3 regions of the Brenneria sp. L3-3C-1 genome follow, and region 3 is predicted to be linked to each of the others. Evidence: predicted binding sites of a transcription regulator. Region 3 holds the regulator's gene; each other region holds the start of a gene.
What was found. The regulator ArgR, encoded in region 3, controls arginine synthesis, uptake and breakdown. The targets are predictions, from matches to a motif close to ANTGAATAAAAATACANT.
Positions count from the first base shown of each region.

Region 1: a site for ArgR is predicted at 4,635-4,652, ahead of argA (amino-acid N-acetyltransferase). Genes of this name have one in related genera too.
Region 2: a site for ArgR is predicted at 1,253-1,270, ahead of argF (ornithine carbamoyltransferase). Genes of this name have one in related genera too.

Region 1 is NZ_JAEMHF010000002.1:470,272-476,784, reverse strand. It holds gene JG725_RS08615 (LacI family DNA-binding transcriptional regulator) at 1-172, opposite strand, end outside; gene JG725_RS08610 (L-talarate/galactarate dehydratase) at 511-1,707, shown strand; gene JG725_RS08605 (MFS transporter) at 1,807-3,120, shown strand; gene argA (amino-acid N-acetyltransferase) at 3,274-4,602, opposite strand; gene amiC (N-acetylmuramoyl-L-alanine amidase AmiC) at 4,862-6,103, shown strand; tRNA gene JG725_RS08590 (tRNA-Met) at 6,204-6,280, opposite strand; tRNA gene JG725_RS08585 (tRNA-Met) at 6,327-6,403, opposite strand.
Region 2 is NZ_JAEMHF010000004.1:109,402-115,914, forward strand. It holds gene JG725_RS10980 (hypothetical protein) at 1-226, shown strand, start outside; gene JG725_RS10985 (GNAT family N-acetyltransferase) at 132-635, shown strand; gene rraB (ribonuclease E inhibitor RraB) at 715-1,140, opposite strand; gene argF (ornithine carbamoyltransferase) at 1,303-2,310, shown strand; gene JG725_RS11000 (YhcH/YjgK/YiaL family protein) at 2,356-2,823, opposite strand; gene pyrB (aspartate carbamoyltransferase) at 3,291-4,226, shown strand; gene pyrI (aspartate carbamoyltransferase regulatory subunit) at 4,242-4,706, shown strand; gene ridA (2-iminobutanoate/2-iminopropanoate deaminase) at 4,820-5,206, shown strand; gene JG725_RS11020 (circularly permuted type 2 ATP-grasp protein) at 5,441-6,513, shown strand, end outside.
Region 3 is NZ_JAEMHF010000005.1:56,128-62,640, forward strand. It holds gene dnaG (DNA primase) at 1-1,666, opposite strand, end outside; gene rpsU (30S ribosomal protein S21) at 1,793-2,008, opposite strand; gene tsaD (tRNA (adenosine(37)-N6)-threonylcarbamoyltransferase complex transferase subunit TsaD) at 2,237-3,250, shown strand; gene argR (transcriptional regulator ArgR) at 3,340-3,810, opposite strand; gene mdh (malate dehydrogenase) at 4,281-5,219, shown strand; gene JG725_RS11990 (helix-turn-helix transcriptional regulator) at 5,283-5,546, opposite strand; gene JG725_RS11995 (DNA-binding protein) at 5,733-6,113, shown strand; gene JG725_RS12000 (DNA-binding protein) at 6,342-6,513, shown strand, end outside.

The sequences.
Region 1 (6,513 bases), on a different contig from region 3:
AGCCAGTGGCTCGAACGGCTTCCATCACTTTGCCTATGGTTTCCGGCCGGACAATTTGGGGATTGTTCAGCGCTCTGCTGACTGTCATTGGCGACAGTCCTGCCGCACGAGCCACGTCTTCCAGCGTCGGGGGGCGTTGCTGGCTATTGCCGGTATTTTTACCGCTTTTCAATCAAGGCTCCCTTTTGTAAGACATCTGACCTCATGTCCGTCGGATTATCGTTGATGGTGCGCTTATTTTCCAGTCATCTATCCATTGGACAGAGACTTACCGTATCAGGATCACTCTCTTCGTCTGTCCCGTCATTTCCTGCTGAAGCTCGGAGGATAGGCTCTCTGAAAAAATATTTCCCTTAATGATTGCGCAAACATATTTTATTTTTTCATGGGCGATTTTTTGTTTTTATCGATTATTTTGTGATCTATTTTGCAAGATTAAGCACTTTTCATGGTCATGTCTTTATATCGGGTTTATTAATGATTGCGCAATCATTTTATTGGAGATGAAAGATGACCATCAGTGCTAACTCAGATGCCGTAAGCTACGCCAACGTCACCAATGCCAGAACCGCTGCTGATTCAGGGGATCGGATCGTATGGGTGAAAATCTCGTTGGCCTTTTTACCTCTGGCAACGCCCGTCAGCGATGCAAAAGTGCTTACTGGCCGACAAAAGCCGCTCACCGAAGTCGCGATTATTTTTGCTGAAATTCGCAGTCGGGATGGTTTTGAAGGGGTGGGGTTCAGTTACTCAAAACGTGCCGGAGGGCAAGGTATCTATGCCCATGCCAAAGAAATCGCTGATAACCTGATTGGCGAAGATCCCAGCGATATTGACAAAATCTATACCAAACTGCTGTGGGCCGGGGCCTCTGTTGGACGTAGCGGCATGGCTGTGCAGGCTATTTCCCCAATCGATATTGCGCTGTGGGATATGAAATCCAAACGCGCCGGTTTGCCGCTGGCGAAACTGCTGGGATCGCATCGTGATTCCGTGCAGTGCTATAACACCTCCGGCGGGTTCCTGCATACGCCGCTGGAGCAGGTTTTAAAAAATGTGGTTATTTCACGTGAAAGCGGCATTGGCGGAATAAAACTGAAGGTGGGGCAGCCCAACACTGAAGAAGACATTCGCCGCCTCACTGCGGTGCGTGAGGCCTTGGGGGATGAATTCCCGCTGATGGTGGATGCCAATCAACAATGGGATCGTGAAACGGCAATTCGCATGGGGCGCAAGATGGAAGCATTCAATCTTGTCTGGATTGAAGAACCTCTTGATGCCTACGATGTGGAAGGGCACGCCGCACTGACTTCAGCCCTTGATACACCTATTGCAACCGGTGAGATGTTGACCAGTTTTCGGGAGCATGAACAGCTGATCCTCGGCAACGCCAGCGATTTTGTACAGCCCGATGCCCCGCGTGTTGGCGGGATTTCGCCTTTTTTGAAAATCATGGATCTGGCTGCGAAGCATGGTCGTAAACTGGCCCCCCATTTTGCGATGGAAGTCCATTTGCATTTGGCTGCCGCCTATCCTATCGAACCCTGGCTTGAACATTTCGAATGGCTAAACCCGCTCTTTAACGAACAGCTTGAGCTGCGTGATGGCCGTATGTGGGTTTCTGAACGCCTTGGGCTTGGATTTACCCTCAGTGAACAAGCTCGAAAATGGACCACGCTGGCGTGCGAGTTTGGTAAACGTCCCTGATGAACGCCGTGACTGATCTTTATGCCATCAGTCACGGTTTTTATCTGTATCCCTACAAATCCAATTAAATGCAACCCTTATTAACAGGAGTTGTCTGTCATGAATACATTAAAAAAGCGGACGAATGTCCGGTATGTAATTCTATTATTTCTTTTTCTGGCAACTGTTTTTAATTATGCAGACCGGGCGACGCTTTCAGTTGTTGCTCCATTTATGAGTAAAGAGTTAGGTTTTGATCCGGAAGTCATGGGGCTGGCTTTTTCCGCTTTTGGCATTTCCTACGTTATTATGCAAATTCCAGGGGGATTATTACTGGATAAATTTGGATCGCGCTTAGTGTATGGTTGTGCGTTAATCGCCTGGTCCATTGTCACGATGTTTCAGGGAACCATTTATCTTTTTGCATCCCCGCTTATCGTTTTGATTATACTGCGGTTAATGATGGGGGCTATCGAGGCTCCGGCGTTCCCGGCCAATAGTCGCCTTAGCGTACAATGGTTTCCCAATAACGAAAGGGGATTCGTTACCTCTGTTTATCAAGCTGCACAATATATTTCTTTAGGTATCGTTACGCCATTGATGACGGTTATTTTACATAACCTGAGCTGGCACTATGTATTTTATTATATTGGCGCTATCGGGGTTGTATTGGGCGGCTTTTGGTTTATCTACGTTCAGGAACCCTTCAGGCATAAACGCATTAATCAGGAGGAAATTGACTATATTCGTTCTGGCGGCGGAGAACCTCATTTAGGCAGCAGTGCTAAGAAAAACAAAATCAGTTTCTCACAAATTAAAGTGGTTTGCGTTAATCGCATGATGATTGGCGTTTATATCGGCCAGTTTTGTGTTACTTCAATAACCTGGTTTTTTCTTACCTGGTTTCCGACTTATTTATATCAGGCGAAAGGGATGTCGATACTGAAAGTCGGTCTGGTTGCCTCTGTGCCCGCTATCGCCGGATTTATTGGCGGACTCATGGGCGGTGTTTTTTCAGATTATCTGCTTCGGCGCGGCTATAGTCTGACAATATCACGCAAACTCCCGATTATCTGCGGCATGTTGCTCTCTTGCTCTATCGTCGCCGCTAATTACACCGGGTCGGAGGTGGTGGTTATTGCGGCAATGAGCCTGGCTTTCTTTGCCAAAGGTTTCGGCAATCTGGGGTGGTGTGTATTAAGCGACACCTCACCTAAAGAAATTCTGGGAATAGCCGGCGGGGTTTTTAACATGTGCGGCAATCTGGCCAGCATCGTTACGCCGTTAGTGATTGGCTTTATTTTGTCCGCCACTCAATCGTTTGATTATGCCATTTTGTATGTGGGATCGATGGGCGTAATTGGGCTTATTTCTTATGTATTTATCGTCGGGCCATTGGAGCGTATCCGGATTGAGCCTCCCAGGGGGGAATAACGCAGATATTGGGTAATTTGGCTACACTTTTTGCTGTTCCGGAATATTTAACCCCTTCCCGGAACAGCATTTTTTTATATTGTCGAAAGTAGACTTACCCTATCGTAATAGCCAGGCCGCTACGTATTCCGACCGTTCTCGCATCGCCAGGGCTCAGGCCAGATCCAGAACCAGGATTTTTGAACGGCGATGATAGTTGTACAGCTCCTGCTTTCTCTTCGGCAGCATTTCCACTTCAGCGAGTAAAAATCCGCGCTCCTGGAACCAGTGAATACTGTGGGTGGTCAGGACGAACAGTTTTTTCAGTCCTTGCTGGCGAGCCTGGGCCGCGATTCGCTGTAGCAGCATGTCGCCGCGCGAGGAGCTACGATAGTCCGGATGCACCGCGACGCAGGCCATCTCACCGATGTTCTCTTCCGGGAAAGGATAAAGCGCCGCGCAGGCAATGGTCAGATTATCCCGCACCACCACGGTAAACTTATCGATTTCCATTTCCAACTGTTCACGGGAACGCCTGACCAGAATGCCCTGCTGTTCCAGCGGGCGGATCAGCTCCAGAATGCCGCCGATGTCGTTAATCGTCGCCCTGCGTACCTGTTCGGCGCTTTCCATTACGATTTGCGTGCCAATCCCGTCGCGGGAGAACAGTTCCTGAAGCAGCGCGCCATCATCCTGATAGCTGATCAAATGGCTGCGGCGTACGCCGCTGCGGCAGGCTTTCACTGCTCCGCGCAGGAATCTGACCGTACCGGATTGGTAATCGCCCTGTTCTTCCAGCGTTTCGATGCGCCGTTGGGCGTCGTCCGGAAACAGCTCGGAAATGATGTTGCCTTCTTCGTTGATCACGCCCTGTGAAGAGCAGAAACCGATCATTTTCTCGGCTTTCAGCTTGATCGCCAACTGGGTGGCGACTTCTTCCGAGGTCAGGTTGAAGCTTTCCCCGGTGACGGAAACCGCGACCGGCCCCAGCAGGACAATCGCGCCGCTATTCAACTGGCGGTGCAAGGCTTCTTCGTCGATACGACGAATGCGTCCGCTGTGGCAGTAGTCCACGCCGTCATCCACGCCAAGCGGCTGGGCGATAATAAAGTTGCCGCTGACGACGTTGATGTGCGCGCCCTGTAGCGGCGTATTATTCAAACTCATCGACAACCGGGCGGTGATATCCAACTGCAACATCCCGGCGGCTTGTTTAACCAGCTCCAGCGTGGTTCTGTCCGTGATGCGGATATTTTTGTGGTAATGCGGCTCGTAGTGATGGGTGGTCAGGTTGCTGTCAATCTGCGGGCGGGCGCCATAAACCACCACCAGCTTAATCCCCAGGCTGTGCAGCAGCCCGATATCGTTAATGATGCTGGCGAAGTTTTCATGCTCAATGGCTTCGCCGCCCAGCATGATGACAAAGGTTTTGCCGCGATGGGCATTGATATAGGGAACCGAGTGGCGGAAGCCTTCCACCAGTTCTGTACTACGCTCCTTCACTGGGACTCCTGTTTGAATTTTTATTCGTAATTTTTGTATTTTTATTCTTTATGGGGAAAAACGCAAGGGGTAAGTCATCGCTGAAAGACCGGAAGGGTAAATTAAGAATTTATCCCTTTTGTGCCTGAAAGATACCGTCGGTAAAGCATAAAAATGATTTTTGCATGACACGGGAGAGGAGATTGGTTAAAGTTTTTGAAAATTTTCTTATCCCTACGCTCAGTGCCTGGCAATAACACAGTAATCAGACCGGAGTTGCATGTCTCATTCGAATCACAATCTGACTCGGCGGCGCCTGTTACAAAGCGCTGCGGCAACCTGGCTGTTAAGTGTGAGCGGTGTCGGGATGGCCGCGGTCGCGCAGGTGATTGCCGTGCGCGTCTGGCCTTCTTCTTCTTATACCCGCGTCACGCTGGAATCAAATCATTCGCTTAAGTACAAGCAGTTCACCCTTAGCAATCCGGATCGCATCGTGGTGGACATTGAAAATATCCACCTTAATAACGTCCTGAAGAATATTTCCAGTCAGTTTCAGCAAAACGATCCGCTGATTAAAAATGCCAGAATCGGCCAGTTTGATAAAAATACGGTGCGTTTGGTGTTGGAATTAAAGCAGGGAACGGATGCCAAGCTGTTTACGCTGAGCCCGGTCGCGGAATTCAAACACCGTCTGGTGATGGATCTCTATCCGCTGCCAGGACGTTATGACAACGAAGACGACCCGTTGCTGGCGCTGTTGGAGGATTACAATAAGGGCGATCTGGAGCGCACGCTGCCGGCGGAGGCGCCGCAAGCCGGGAAAGCCGGGCGCGATCGTCCGCTGGTCATTATGCTTGATCCCGGCCACGGCGGTGAAGATCCCGGCGCGATTGGTAAAAACAAAACGCGCGAGAAAGATATTGTGTTGCAGATAGCCCGCCGCCTGCGCGCCTTGATCGATCGTGAACCCAATATGAAAGCGTATATGACCCGCAATGAAGATGTATTTATCCCGTTGCGCGTGCGGGTGGCGAAAGCGCGCAAGCAGCGGGCCGACCTGTTTATCTCTATTCATGCGGATGCGTTTACCAATCGCGCGGCAAGGGGATCGTCGGTATTCGCGCTGTCCAAAAAAGGCGCGACCAGCACCGCGGCAAGCTTTCTGGCGCAGACGCAGAACGAATCGGATTTAATCGGCGGGGTGAGCATGAGCGGCGATCGCTATCTCGACCATACCATGTTTGACCTGGTGCAGACCGTTACCATTAACGACAGTCTGAAGTTCGGCAAGGAAATATTGACCCGGCTGGGCAAGGTGAATCGTCTGCATAAAAATAGCGTCGATCAGGCCGGGTTTGCGGTGCTGAAAGCCCCTGATATCCCCTCTGTTCTGGTGGAAACGGCATTTATCAGTAATCTGGAAGAAGAACGCAAATTACGCACCAGTCAGTTCCAGCAACAGATAGCCGAATCTATTCTTACCGGTATCAAGGCCTATTTTGCCGCGCATTCGGGGCGCTAACTAAGGCAGCGTTGGCTGTAGCAAATGAATGTTGATCGGAATGGGGTATCTCAGAAAGCAAAAAACACCCGTTAAGGGTGTTCAGCTATTGATTATCAATTGGTTGCGGGGGCCGGATTTGAACCGACGACCTTCGGGTTATGAGCCCGACGAGCTACCGGGCTGCTCCACCCCGCGTCCGTCTTGATATCGTACTTCTTTTGATGGTTTACACACATCAAATTGGTTGCGGGGGCCGGATTTGAACCGACGACCTTCGGGTTATGAGCCCGACGAGCTACCAGGCTGCTCCACCCCGCGTCCGTGGATGCGCACTATACTCCCCATGAACTTCTATGCAACCTATTTCTGTAAAAAATACGGGATAACCCGCACGGGTGCTGAATTTACCACCCAATAGATTGTTTTTT
Region 2 (6,513 bases), on a different contig from region 3:
CGTCGATCGGGATCGCTATTCCGCCGATCCGGCCATTCCAGAGACTGAATTTCATTACTGTGTGAAATGGTATTACAATCAGCCTGGAACCTATTTGATTAGCCAATACCGTAAAAAAAAGAGCGAATATCATGATGACCGCAATGCCTGTCACCCTTCGGATGCGCCCGATCACAGCACAAGACAACGCCGCTATCGCCGGTGTTATCCGCTGCGTTTCCGCTGAATTCGGTTTGACGGCGGACAAGGGCTACACGGTATCCGATCCTGATCTGGATAGCCTGTTTGAGCTTTATAATCGCCCGAATAGCGCCTACTGGGTGATTGAATATCAGGGTGAAGTGGTTGGCGGCGGAGGTATCGCGCCGCTGGCGGCAGGCGATGAGGATGTTTGCGAATTACAAAAAATGTATTTTTTACCCGTGCTGCGCGGCAAAGGCCTGGCCAGAAAGCTTGCCTTACTGGCGCTGGATTTTGCCCGCCAGCGGGGATTTCGCCGCTGCTATCTGGAAACCACCGGCCACTTAACCAGCGCCATCCGGCTGTACCGATCATTAGGGTTTGAGCATATTCCCCATGCCATGGGCAATACCGGGCATACCGATTGTGAAGTGACCATGCTTAAGCAGTTGTAAGCCGGCAACCGTCAGATAAGAGAGAGGAAGCCGCGGAAACTTTCGCCGCCGCGGCTTTAAATGAGGCCGGGCTTAACGATTAATGGCGTTTTCCATCATCGTCTTCGTCATAAAAATCTTCGTCGTTTCCTTCTTCTCCGTCTTCGCCATCGGGATCTTCAAAGTAGGTGCCCCAGCCGTCATAGTTCACGCCGTGGCGTTCGGCCAGCGTCAACAGCTGTTCGACCTGAGCATCGATCAATTCCGCGTTCAACGCCACTTCGCTGATGGCATCGCAGCACATCAGCAAAACGCCGTCTTCCACTTCAAGCTCTTCCGCATCGGTCACTTCATAGCCTAATTTGAACGCTTCCACGGCGACCTTTTCCAGCACCTCAAACTTTTCGGCTGAGAAATGGTGCTCAATGGTATAGAGCGCATCGGGATCGCTGCCGTCATCCAACAGTTCTTCGATGATCAGGCGTGTCTCTTCACGTTGTTCTTCCAGCAATTCGCGGTTTGCCATGCCTCAGTCCTCATTAATCGGCGTAGTATTTCGTCATTGTCCCACAGCCCTGCGGCGGTCTCCACCATAAAGTTTGCCGCCGACACTTGAATTTGAATAATTACACATATAAAGTGAATTTTAATTCAACCATTGGTGTTGAGCTGCATGGAGATATGCCTCATGAAACCGTTTTATAAGCGTCATTTTTTAAGATTAATGGATTTTACGCCAGTAGAAATTGCCGATCTTTTAGCTCTGTCAACGAAACTCAAAGCCGATAAAAAAAGCGGCGCTGAAATCCGCCGCCTGCAAGGTAAAAACATCGCACTCATCTTCGAAAAAGATTCGACCCGCACTCGTTGCTCTTTCGAAGTTGCTGCATACGATCAGGGGGCACAGGTGACCTATCTGGCGCCCAGCGGCAGTCAAATCGGACACAAGGAATCCATCAAGGATACCGCGCGGGTGCTGGGCAGAATGTACGACGGTATCCAGTATCGCGGCTACGGTCAGCAAATCGTTGAAACGCTGGCGCGCTATGCGGGCGTCCCTGTCTGGAACGGGCTGACGGATGAATGCCATCCGACACAGTTGCTGGCCGATTTACTGACCATGCAGGAACATTTGCCGGCCAAGCCGCTGTCGGCGATGAAACTGGCCTATGTGGGCGACGCCCGCAACAACATGGGCAACACCATGCTGGAAGCGGCGGCGCTGACCGGGCTGGATTTACGTCTGATTGCCCCTAAAGCCTGCTGGCCGGAAGAGGGATTGGTCGAGGGATGTCAGGCGGCCGCCAAACAAACCGGCGGCGCCATTACGCTGACGGAAGATATTGCCGCCGGCGTGGCGGACGTCGATTTCATCTACACCGACGTCTGGGTGTCGATGGGCGAACCCAAAGAAACCTGGCGGCAACGAATTACGCTGCTGAAGCCCTATCAGGTCAATATGGCGATGATCGCCGCAACCGGCAACCCGCAGGTGAAGTTCCTGCACTGCCTGCCGGCGTTCCATGACGATCAGACCACGCTCGGCAAACAGATGGCGGAGCAGTACGGACTGCACGGCGGCATGGAAGTCACGGATGAGGTGTTTGAATCCGCGCACAGCATCGTCTTCGATCAGGCGGAAAACCGGATGCACACCATTAAAGCGGTAATGGTGGCGACGTTAAGCCAGGATTAGCGATCTGCGCCACCCCGGCGAAGGGCCGGGGTGGCGCAACGCCGATCACCGCACCAGCGATGCGTCAATCTTCACCACCGCTTTACGCACGTGCGCAGGCTCCCCTACCGCACATAACGGCTTATGCACCTCGCCCGGATAGAAGACCACAAAGTCGCCTTCCCGCATCACAATCTGTTTTTCCTGTTCCCCGCACGGCAAAAAAGCGATGTCTTTATCCGCCAGCCAGTCAACGTCCGGCTTGCCGGCCGGCAGGTTGCTGAACGTCATCCCTTCCACGCCCGACAGAATAATCTGGATATCCAGATATTTGGCGTGATACTCGGCGCGGCGATTTTCAAACAGATCGGTACTGTCATTGGAGAGCAGCACAAATGCGTTATCACCGTCGATATCATGCTTACCCAGCGGCGTCTGGGCCGTAATATGCCGCTTAACGTGCTCGATGGCGTCGCGCAGTTTTGCCGGCAGATAAGGAACCAACTCAAGGTGATGGATATTGCCTGTGATCATAATTTTTTCCCGTTTTAAAATAAAACCGCGTTTTATAAACTGAATTTTTACCCATGTTATACGCGCTGAACAGCATACCCGCCAGCACGTTATTCTGAAAAGGTGACCTGAATTTCATACTTTTATTTTGCCGTCGGTGACCTGCATTTCCTGCCGTGGGAGATATTCATCCGCAACCGATTGCCATGCGTAAAAAATCACGTTTTTCGCTTGAATTAGCCTCATCGGCGCGTATAATTCCCGACAATTTGCCGGGAGGGATCATGCACTGCTGCATAAAAAAAATCGCTGCGATTGTTGGTTATCAACCACAGCTGCCATCCGGTAGCCAGCCAGCGTTTTCCTTTCCGTTGCTTGACCGATCATTCATAAAGGCCCCTCAGTGAGGGGCTTTTTTTTGCCTGTTATCCAGGGCACGTCAGACGCGATATCTGTTTTCCGGCCTAACCGTAAGGAGAAAAACAAAAATGGTCAATCCGCTTTATCAAAAACACATCATTTCAATTAACGACCTCAGCCGAGGGGAGTTGGAACTGGCATTGCAGGTTGCCGCCAGCCTGAAAGCCAACCCGCAGCCTGAGCTGTTAAAGCACAAAGTGATTGCCAGCTGTTTTTTCGAAGCATCGACGCGTACGCGCTTATCCTTTGAAACCGCGATACATCGTCTGGGCGCCTCGGTGGTGGGCTTCGCCGACAGCAGTAACACCTCGTTGGGCAAAAAAGGCGAAACGCTGGCCGACACCATCTCGGTTATCAGCCAGTATGTGGATGCGATCGTCATGCGGCACCCGCAGGAAGGGGCATCCCGTCTGGCCGCGGAATTTTCCGGCGGCATTCCGGTACTGAACGCCGGCGATGGCGCCAACCAGCACCCGTCGCAAACGCTGCTCGATCTGTTTACCATTCAGGAAACCCAGGGACGCCTGAGCAACATCAATATCGCCATGGTGGGCGACCTGAAATATGGGCGCACCGTGCATTCGCTGACGCAGGCGCTGGCGAAATTCGACGGCAACCGCTTTTACTTTATCGCCCCGGACGCACTGGCGATGCCGGACTACATTCTGACCATGCTGGAAGAAAAAAATATTCCCTACAGCCTGCACAACAGCATTGAGGAAGTGGTCTCCGAGCTGGATATTCTGTATATGACGCGGGTGCAGAAAGAGCGTCTGGATCCGTCGGAATACATCAACATCAAGTCTCAGTTCGTGCTGCGGGCCGCCGACCTGAACGATGCGCGCGCCAACCTGAAAGTGCTGCATCCCCTGCCGCGCGTCGACGAAATCACCATCGATGTGGATAAAACGCCCTACGCTTACTATTTCCAACAGGCGGGAAATGGCATCTACGCGCGTCAGGCTTTGCTGGCGCTGGTACTGAATCGCGAACTGGTTCTGTGAGAGAGAGGAAGAGTCATGACTCACGATAATAAATTACAGGTGGAAGCCATCAAGCGTGGCACGGTTATCGACCATATTCCCGCACAGGTGGGTTTTAAGCTGCTGACGTTATTCAAGCTGACCGCAACCGACCAGCGCATCACCATCGGTCTGAACCTGCCTTCAAACCAACTGGGCCGCAAGGATCTGATCAAGATTGAGAACGTCTTCCTGACCGAGCAACAGGCCAATCAACTGGCGATGTATGCGCCGCAGGCCACCGTTAATCAGATCGATGATTACGATGTGGTGCGCAAACTGGCGCCGACGCTGCCCGATCATATCGACGATGTCTTAACCTGTCCGAACAGCAATTGCATCAGCCGCAGCGAACCGGTGTCGTCTTCGTTCAGGGTCAAACAGCGTGAAGGCGACGTCCATCTGAAATGTAAATACTGCGAAAAAGAGTTCGAGCGTCAGGCTGTCTTGCAGGATCGCTAAGCATCGCTGCCGCGCTTTCTTCGATTGCCCCGCTCGCAGACATTGCCTGAGGCAGGGCTTTTTTGAATAATGGCAGCACTCGCGTTCCTTTTACGTCCCAATCAGGAGATACCATGTCACGCACCATCAGCACCGAACAGGCTCCCGCCGCCATCGGCCCCTATGTACAAGGCGTCGATCTCGGCAGCATGATCATCACTTCCGGTCAAATTCCGGTTAACCCGAAAAGCGGCCTGGTCGCCGACGACATTACGGCACAGACGCGCCAGTCGCTGACTAACGTCAAGGCGATTGTCGAAGCCGCCGGTCTGAAGGTTTCCGATATCGTCAAAACCACGGTGTTCGTTAAGGATCTGAATGATTTTTCCACCGTCAATGCGGCCTATGAAGCTTTCTTTACCGAACACGATGCGCCTTTCCCGGCGCGCTCCTGCGTTGAAGTCGCTCGTCTGCCAAAAGACGTGAAAATCGAAATTGAAGCGATCGCCGTTCGTCGCTAAGCCCTGTCATTGGTCATAAATGTAAAAAGACGCACCATGATGGTTGCGTCTTTTTTATTGTCTCGCTCTCCGCCTCACACCCTGAAGCGAACCGCCGCGGTGCAGGCACGTCAACGGCCGCCCCAATAGAGTGCGAAATCGTTGGCTAAATAATGATGGCGACACGTTTCGCTGAAATGGCGCATTTTATGCATTGCACTATTATCGCTATTAAGCGTGATGCAGGGGATGACCATGATAAAAATGACGCTTCCGACACCGTCTTACTACGATGAGATGCTCTCCGTAGAAGGCAGGCAACGCCAGCACTACAATTCCTATTGGCAATGGTTGCAACAAACCGACCAGCAGGCCATCAGACAGAAAAAGGAGCAGGCTGAACTGCTGTTTCACCGCGTCGGCATCACCTTTAACGTCTACGGCGAAGAAGGCGGCACCGAGCGTTTAATTCCTTTCGACAGCGTACCGCGGATTATTCCCGCCCATGAATGGCGTCAGCTCGATCTCGGCATCCGCCAGCGGGTACAGGCGCTGAATGCGTTTCTCTACGATATCTATCATCAGCAGCATATTCTCAAAGCCGGCATTATTCCCCACGAACAGGTGCTGGCGAACGATCAATACCAACCCTGTATGCAGGGCGTGGATTTACACAACAATATTTACGCCCATATCACCGGTATCGATATGGTGCGCAACAGCGACGGCAATTATTACGTGCTGGAAGACAATCTGCGCACCCCGTCCGGCGTCTCCTATATGCTGGAAAATCGCAAGATGATGATGCGCTTGTACCCGGATCTGTTCGCCAGCCAACATATCGCCCCCGTCGAACGCTACCCCAGCTACCTGCTGCAAACGCTGCGCGAAAGCACGCTGGTGGACGACCCTACCGTGGTGGTATTGACGCCGGGACGCTTCAACAGCGCCTATTTTGAACACAGCTTTCTGGCGCAGCAGATGGGCGTTGAGCTGGTGGAAAGCGCCGATCTGTTCGTCAAAGAGGGGGCCGTCTATATGCGCACCACCGAAGGCCCTTGCCAGGTGGACGTGATTTATCGCCGCGTGGATGACGCGTTCCTCGATCCGCTGGCCTTCCGCGCCGATTCCATGCTCGGCGTGCCGGGTCTGCTGTCGGTGTATCGCGCCGGCGGCGTAGTGCTGGCCAACGCGATCGGCACCGGCGTGGCGGATGACAAGTCCATCTATCCTTACGTGCCGGACATGATCCGTTTTTACCTGTCCGAAGAACCGATTCTGGGCAACATCCCCACCTGGCAGTGCCGCGATCCCAAAGCATTGAGCTA
Region 3 (6,513 bases):
ATGTTTCCTGACGTTGTTTCAACAGTTGATCGTAGAGTTCCGCCAGGCTTATTCTGAACTTATCGTCCAGCTCATCTTCTTCGATCATATGGTTCCAGGAAGCCATGGTTTCAAGTTGCTTCCGGTATTTGCTGTCTCTATATTTCTCAAGCAGCAGACCCATATTCATTCCGGGGCTGGCGTTGCAGGTTTTAACCAGATCCTGAAACAGGGACAGGCCAGCCACTTTGCTCTCTTCTATGTCTTCCAGCGCCAGTTCGGGAACTTCCGCTGAAAGTCTTGGGTTCTGAACTAATAGCCCTATAAGTATACGCATAGTTGTGACTTTTAGCTGCGGAGGCTGATAGGGCTGAGCATGTTCAGCCACTTTGGGCAACAGCCTGTCTAACTGGCTGTCATCCAGGATACCCAGCTTATTGCCCAACTGCTGGCGTAAATATAAGCGTAACGTTTCACCTGGCACCTGACCAATCAAGGGCAGCGCCAACGTGCTGAGCTTCGTGCGTCCATCAGGAGAACTCATGTCCACCTGCTGTTGCAGCGTTTCAAACATAAACTGCGACAGTGGCAAAGCCTGCTCCATTCGCTGTTCGAAAAGGGCTTTGCCTTCTTTGCGCACCAGCGTGTCGGGATCTTCGCCATCCGGCAGAAACATAAAGCGTAACTGACGGCCATCATTTAAATAGGGTAGCGCGGTTTCCAGCGCCCGCCATGCCGCTTCCCGCCCGGCCCGGTCGCCGTCGTAACAGCAGACGACCTGATCGGTGGCGCGAAAGAGTAACTGAATATGATCGGCTGTGGTGGAGGTTCCCAGCGACGCAACCGCATAATCAATACCAAACTGCGCCAGGGCGACGACATCCATATACCCTTCAACCACCAGCAACCGCTTCAGTTCCGGATGGTTTTGCTGCGCTTCATACAGGCCATAGAGCTGGCGGCCTTTATGGAAAATTTCCGTTTCCGGCGAGTTCAGATACTTCGGCACGCCATCGCCTAATACCCGTCCGCCAAATGCGATGACCCGCCCCCGCTTATCCCGAATAGGGAACATCACGCGTTCACGGAAACGATCGTAAGTACGGCCCTGATCGTTAGTCACCAGCATGCCGGCATCGTTCAATGTGCTGCGATCGTCATTATTGCGTCCGAAACGCTTTAAGGCGTTATCCCAGCCGGCCGGCGCGAAACCAATCGCAAAATGACTAATTACTTCGGCGCTCAATCCTCGCTGTTGCAAGTACTGCAACGCGGGAGCGCCGACAGGCTGGCTTAGCGTTTGCTGATAAAACGAACTCAGTTGCCCCATCAGTTCATACAGGCTTTGCCGCTGATGACGCTCAAACTGGGTTGGCCCGGTGCCGGTTTCATACGGCACTTCAAGACCATAGATGGTGGCTAATTCTTCAATGCTTTCAACGAATTCGAGACGATCGTAATTCATTAAAAAGTCAATGGCGTTACCGTGTGCGCCACAGCCAAAACAATGGTAGAACTGCTTGTCGCCGTTTACGGTGAACGAGGGAGTTTTTTCGTGGTGAAACGGACAGCACGCATGGTGATTCTTGCCCTGCTTTTTCAGTTTGACGCGCGCGTCAATGAGATCGACGATGTCGGTGCGAGCCAGCAGGTCATTAATAAATACGCGTGGAATTCGTCCAGCCATAAGCCCCTGTTAACGATAGCTTATAAACGACAACAAGCCGCGCATTCCTTGCGGAAATGCACGGCCTTCGTATGCAACTACTAAGTCTGCGGATTAATCACGCGGTGGAGGAAGCCCTCCTGAAAATTAATACAGACGAGTGCGGCGTGCGTTTTCTCGAGCCAACTTCTTCGCGTGGCGTTTTACCGCGGATGCTTTAGCGCGTTTACGTTCAGTTGTCGGTTTTTCATAAAACTCACGACGACGAACTTCGGCCAGAACACCTGCTTTTTCGCAGGAACGCTTGAAGCGACGCAAAGCTACGTCGAACGGCTCGTTTTCACGTACTTTAATTACCGGCATGTGCCTCTCACCTTAATAAATTCGGTTTGCCGCTGGCCTTGTGCCAGCCTTTTCAAAATGGTGCGGAATTCTACTGCAAACAGGGCGTCCTTGTAAAGGGCTGGGCGATCATAAAACGCTCAGCGCACCGTCAGCGCAGAAACCGGGGGGCTTATGGTAGACTATCTGCCGTATGAAGCAAGCTGCATCGTCGGGATGCTTGCACCGTAATATAAAGTAGGAACAGCAATGCGCGTATTGGGTATCGAAACATCCTGTGATGAAACCGGCGTGGCCATCTATGACACTCAGGCCGGTTTACTCGCTAATCAGTTGTACAGCCAGGTAAAACTCCATGCGGATTATGGCGGCGTCGTTCCCGAACTGGCTTCACGCGATCACGTCCGTAAAACGGTGCCGTTGATCCAGGCGGCGCTGCGCGAAGCGGATTTAAAAGCCGGTGATATTGACGGCGTGGCCTATACTGCCGGCCCCGGACTGGTGGGGGCGCTGTTGGTCGGGGCGACGATAGGCCGCTCGCTGGCGTTTGCCTGGAATGTTCCGGCGGTCGCGGTGCATCATATGGAAGGGCACCTGCTGGCGCCGATGCTGGAAGACAATCCGCCTGAATTTCCTTTTGTGGCGTTGCTGGTTTCCGGCGGTCATACGCAGCTAATCAGCGTCACCGGCATCGGCGAGTATCGGCTGCTTGGCGAGTCAATCGATGATGCCGCGGGCGAGGCGTTTGATAAAACGGCAAAATTGCTGGGGCTGGATTACCCGGGCGGGCCGATGCTGTCAAAAATGGCTCAGGCCGGCGACGCCGCGCGTTTTACGTTCCCGCGTCCGATGACCGATCGCCCCGGGCTGGATTTCAGTTTCTCCGGTTTAAAAACCTTCGCGGCCAATACGATCCGCAATAACGATGATGATGCACAAACCCGGGCGGACATTGCCCGAGCTTTCGAGGATGCGGTGGTGGATACGCTGGCGATAAAATGCCGTCGTGCGCTGGATGAAACCGGCTTCAAAAGGCTGGTGATAGCCGGGGGCGTGAGCGCCAACCGTACGCTGCGTCAGCGTCTGGGCGAGATGATGACAAAACGGGGCGGGGCGGTATTTTATGCCCGGCCGGAGTTTTGCACGGATAATGGCGCCATGATCGCTTACGCGGGAACGGTTCGCCTGCAACAGGGAGAACGGCGGGAACTCGGCATCACGGTGCGACCGCGCTGGCCGCTGGCTGAATTGCCGGCCATTTAAGCCGAATCATCCATAGCCCGCGTCGCTGGCGACATCGCGGCTTTCATCAACATCATCAAGGCGCGGGCGATGTTGTTACGGCTGTTCGGCTACAGTTCCTGCTCGAACAGCACCAAAATAGCCTCGTAAAGCTGTTTGACGCTGAACCCTCTGGCTGGGGTGGTGAAGATGGTGTCATCGCCCGCGATGGTGCCGAGAATCCCTTCTGATTTACCCAACGAGTCGAGCAAACGCGCGATCAACTGCGCTGCGCCCGGGCTGGTATGGATAACCACTACGGCATCATTAAAGTCGACGTCCAGCACCAGATTCTTGAGTGGGCTGGTGGTGGTGGGAACGCCAAGCTCGGCGGGCAGACAGTAAACCATTTCCATTTTGGCGTTACGTGTCCGTACCGCACCAAATTTAGTCAGCATGCGTGAGACTTTGGACTGATTGATGTTTTCAAATCCGTCATCTTGCAAAGCTTGAACGATCTCACTTTGAGAGCTGAACTTTTCTTCTTTCAGCAGCGCTTTGAACGCCTTAACTAAGTCTTCCTGTTTTGTCGTGTTACGCATTCTGCACCGGATTCATAGGGTTATTTGTGTCGTTATTATGCAGATAAGTGAATTTTTATGCAATCATAATGCGTATAATAGCGCCGTTCATCCGTTATGATCCGGATGAATAAAAAAATAAAAATTCCGCCAAGCCGGCGAGTCTGAAAACTGTGTTGCAGGTCACATAAAAGTGAACCAAATGTTATCAGAATGATGTTGTTTGCAGACCGACGATCGGTGTAATGTAGTCCCCTAGTTGACTGGCCATAAATGTGCGCCGCATTTTTAACTCAAAAGCCCATTAACTTTACTTACCTTTCAAATTATTAGCCGTTTTTGATTTATTATTAGAGACATAGGATATTTTCAGTCTTTAAGCGCTATCCGTTGACGGTAAGTAAATGCGCTTCATTTTTTCTTCTAGTGTTAATTCTATAATTATATGAATTCACAAAATTTTTGTACTTTACGATAATAAGGAGTTTAGGATGAAAGTTGCAGTTCTTGGTGCAGCAGGCGGTATTGGTCAGGCCCTTGCGCTCCTCCTCAAAACCCAGCTTCCTTCAGGTTCGGAATTATCGCTTTATGACATTGCTCCGGTAACCCCGGGCGTTGCGGTTGATCTGAGCCATATTCCTACCGCAGTCAAAATCAAAGGCTATAGCGGCGAAGACGCGACCCCGGCGCTGGTTGGCGCCGACATCGTGTTGATATCTGCTGGCGTGGCCCGTAAGCCGGGTATGGACCGTTCAGATTTATTCAATGTAAATGCCGGGATTGTGCGCAATCTGGTTGAGCAAATCGCCAGTACCTGCCCCAAAGCCTGCATTGGCATCATCACCAACCCGGTGAATACGACAGTGGCTATCGCCGCCGAAGTGTTGAAAAAAGCGGGCGTTTACGACAGAAACAAACTGTTCGGCGTCACCACGCTGGATATCATCCGTTCTAATACGTTTGTGGCTGAACTGAAAGGCAAACAACCGCAGGACATCAATGTTCCTGTTATCGGCGGCCATTCCGGCGTGACGATTCTGCCTTTGCTGTCGCAAATCCCCGGCGTAAGCTTCAGCGAGCAGGAAGCCGCCGACCTGACAAAGCGCATCCAGAATGCCGGTACCGAAGTTGTGGAAGCGAAAGCCGGCGGCGGATCGGCGACCTTGTCGATGGGGCAGGCAGCTGCCCGATTCGGCCTGTCTCTGGTTCGTGCCTTGCAGGGTGAAAGCAACGTTGTTGAATGCGCCTATGTAGAAAGCGACGGCAAATATGCCCGTTTCTTTGCTCAGCCTGTGCTGTTGGGTAAAGAGGGTATTGTTGAACGTAAAGACATTGGTACGTTAAGCGCGTTTGAGCAAGCGTCGCTCACGAATATGTTGGATACGCTAAATCAGGATATCGAACTGGGCGAGTCTTTCATAAAAGGCTAATGAACGCTGCGATTTCGTCATCATGAGTCTACAAGCCGGAGAGTGTCTCTCCGGCTTTTGTCTTTACTGGGGGCGAATCAGTTTCTTTCTGTCAATAAGCTCGTTGGTTTCCGGATCATAATAACGACTTGGCCAGATTTCTGATGGGTGGATCCCCAACGCATCAGCTATCAACCACTCTCCTTTAGGCCAGGGGCGCGTCAACGCATTAGCCAGTGTTGATGAACTTAATCCGGCAGCACGTGATACCGCAGCCAGCGTTGTGCCTTTTTTGCGCAAGGCGGCAATGATATCAGCGGGATGCCAGTCATGTTTCCTTAAAGTCATAATCCTTCCCTTATTGCTATAAGACGACTGTGTATTAGTGGTATAAATAACGAATGTGAGTTATATGCCAGGCTAACGTGATACTATTATTTGGAAATAATATAGCATTAATTTTCTAAAAGATTCTCAATTAATTTCCAAATAAATTGGTTTTTGTTAGGCATGGCACTATCAGGATGAAAGGCTATGAAAAAAGAGTGGTTTGCTACCAGCGAGCTGGTTGGTGTCGGCGGCCTCCCGAAATCAAGACAGGGATTGAATAAACGCGCTCGTGAAGATGGATGGGAAAAGCGCCGTCGTAAAGGCGTTCAGGGGAGAGGTGTGGAGTATTCGATTCATAGTCTTCCCGATACGGTAAAAAAATCCTTATTACTCGAAAGCGATTCCCCGGCATATTCCGTAAAACAGCCCGCCACGCTGGCCGTTTGGTTGCAGATATATTATCAACTCTCTGAAAAAGAAAGAGACGAGCTGATTGGCTATATTTTGAGAGTCGGCGTCTCCGCCACGCTGAGCCAGCTTGGCGTGTCTACTGAGAACGCCGATCCAGATAGGATCGCCGAGTAAATGCCGGCCTTCTATTGCCATCTGTTCAGATGGCGATACGCCTTATTCCTCTGTTTTTACTCTTTCCTGATGATTCATATGAAATGCCTGCGATGGCGCGCCGTTTACAGCTTTAGTGATACCAATAACGCGTGAACGTTAGATGTTTAGGTAATTATAGTCTATTATATGGAAACTTTTGGGGCGCGCGACCGGCGTTGCCTCAGGAATAAACAAGGAGTAGTGAGTATGGACAAAGAGTGGTTTGCGACTAATGAACTGATTGGCGTGGGCGGGCTGCCTAAAACTCCGCAGGGATTAAACAAACGGGCCCGCGAGGACGGTTGGGAGAGAAGGCGGCGCAAAGGTGTTCAAGGGCGCGGCGTTGAGTATTCCATCCGCAGTTTGCCTGATGAGGTGA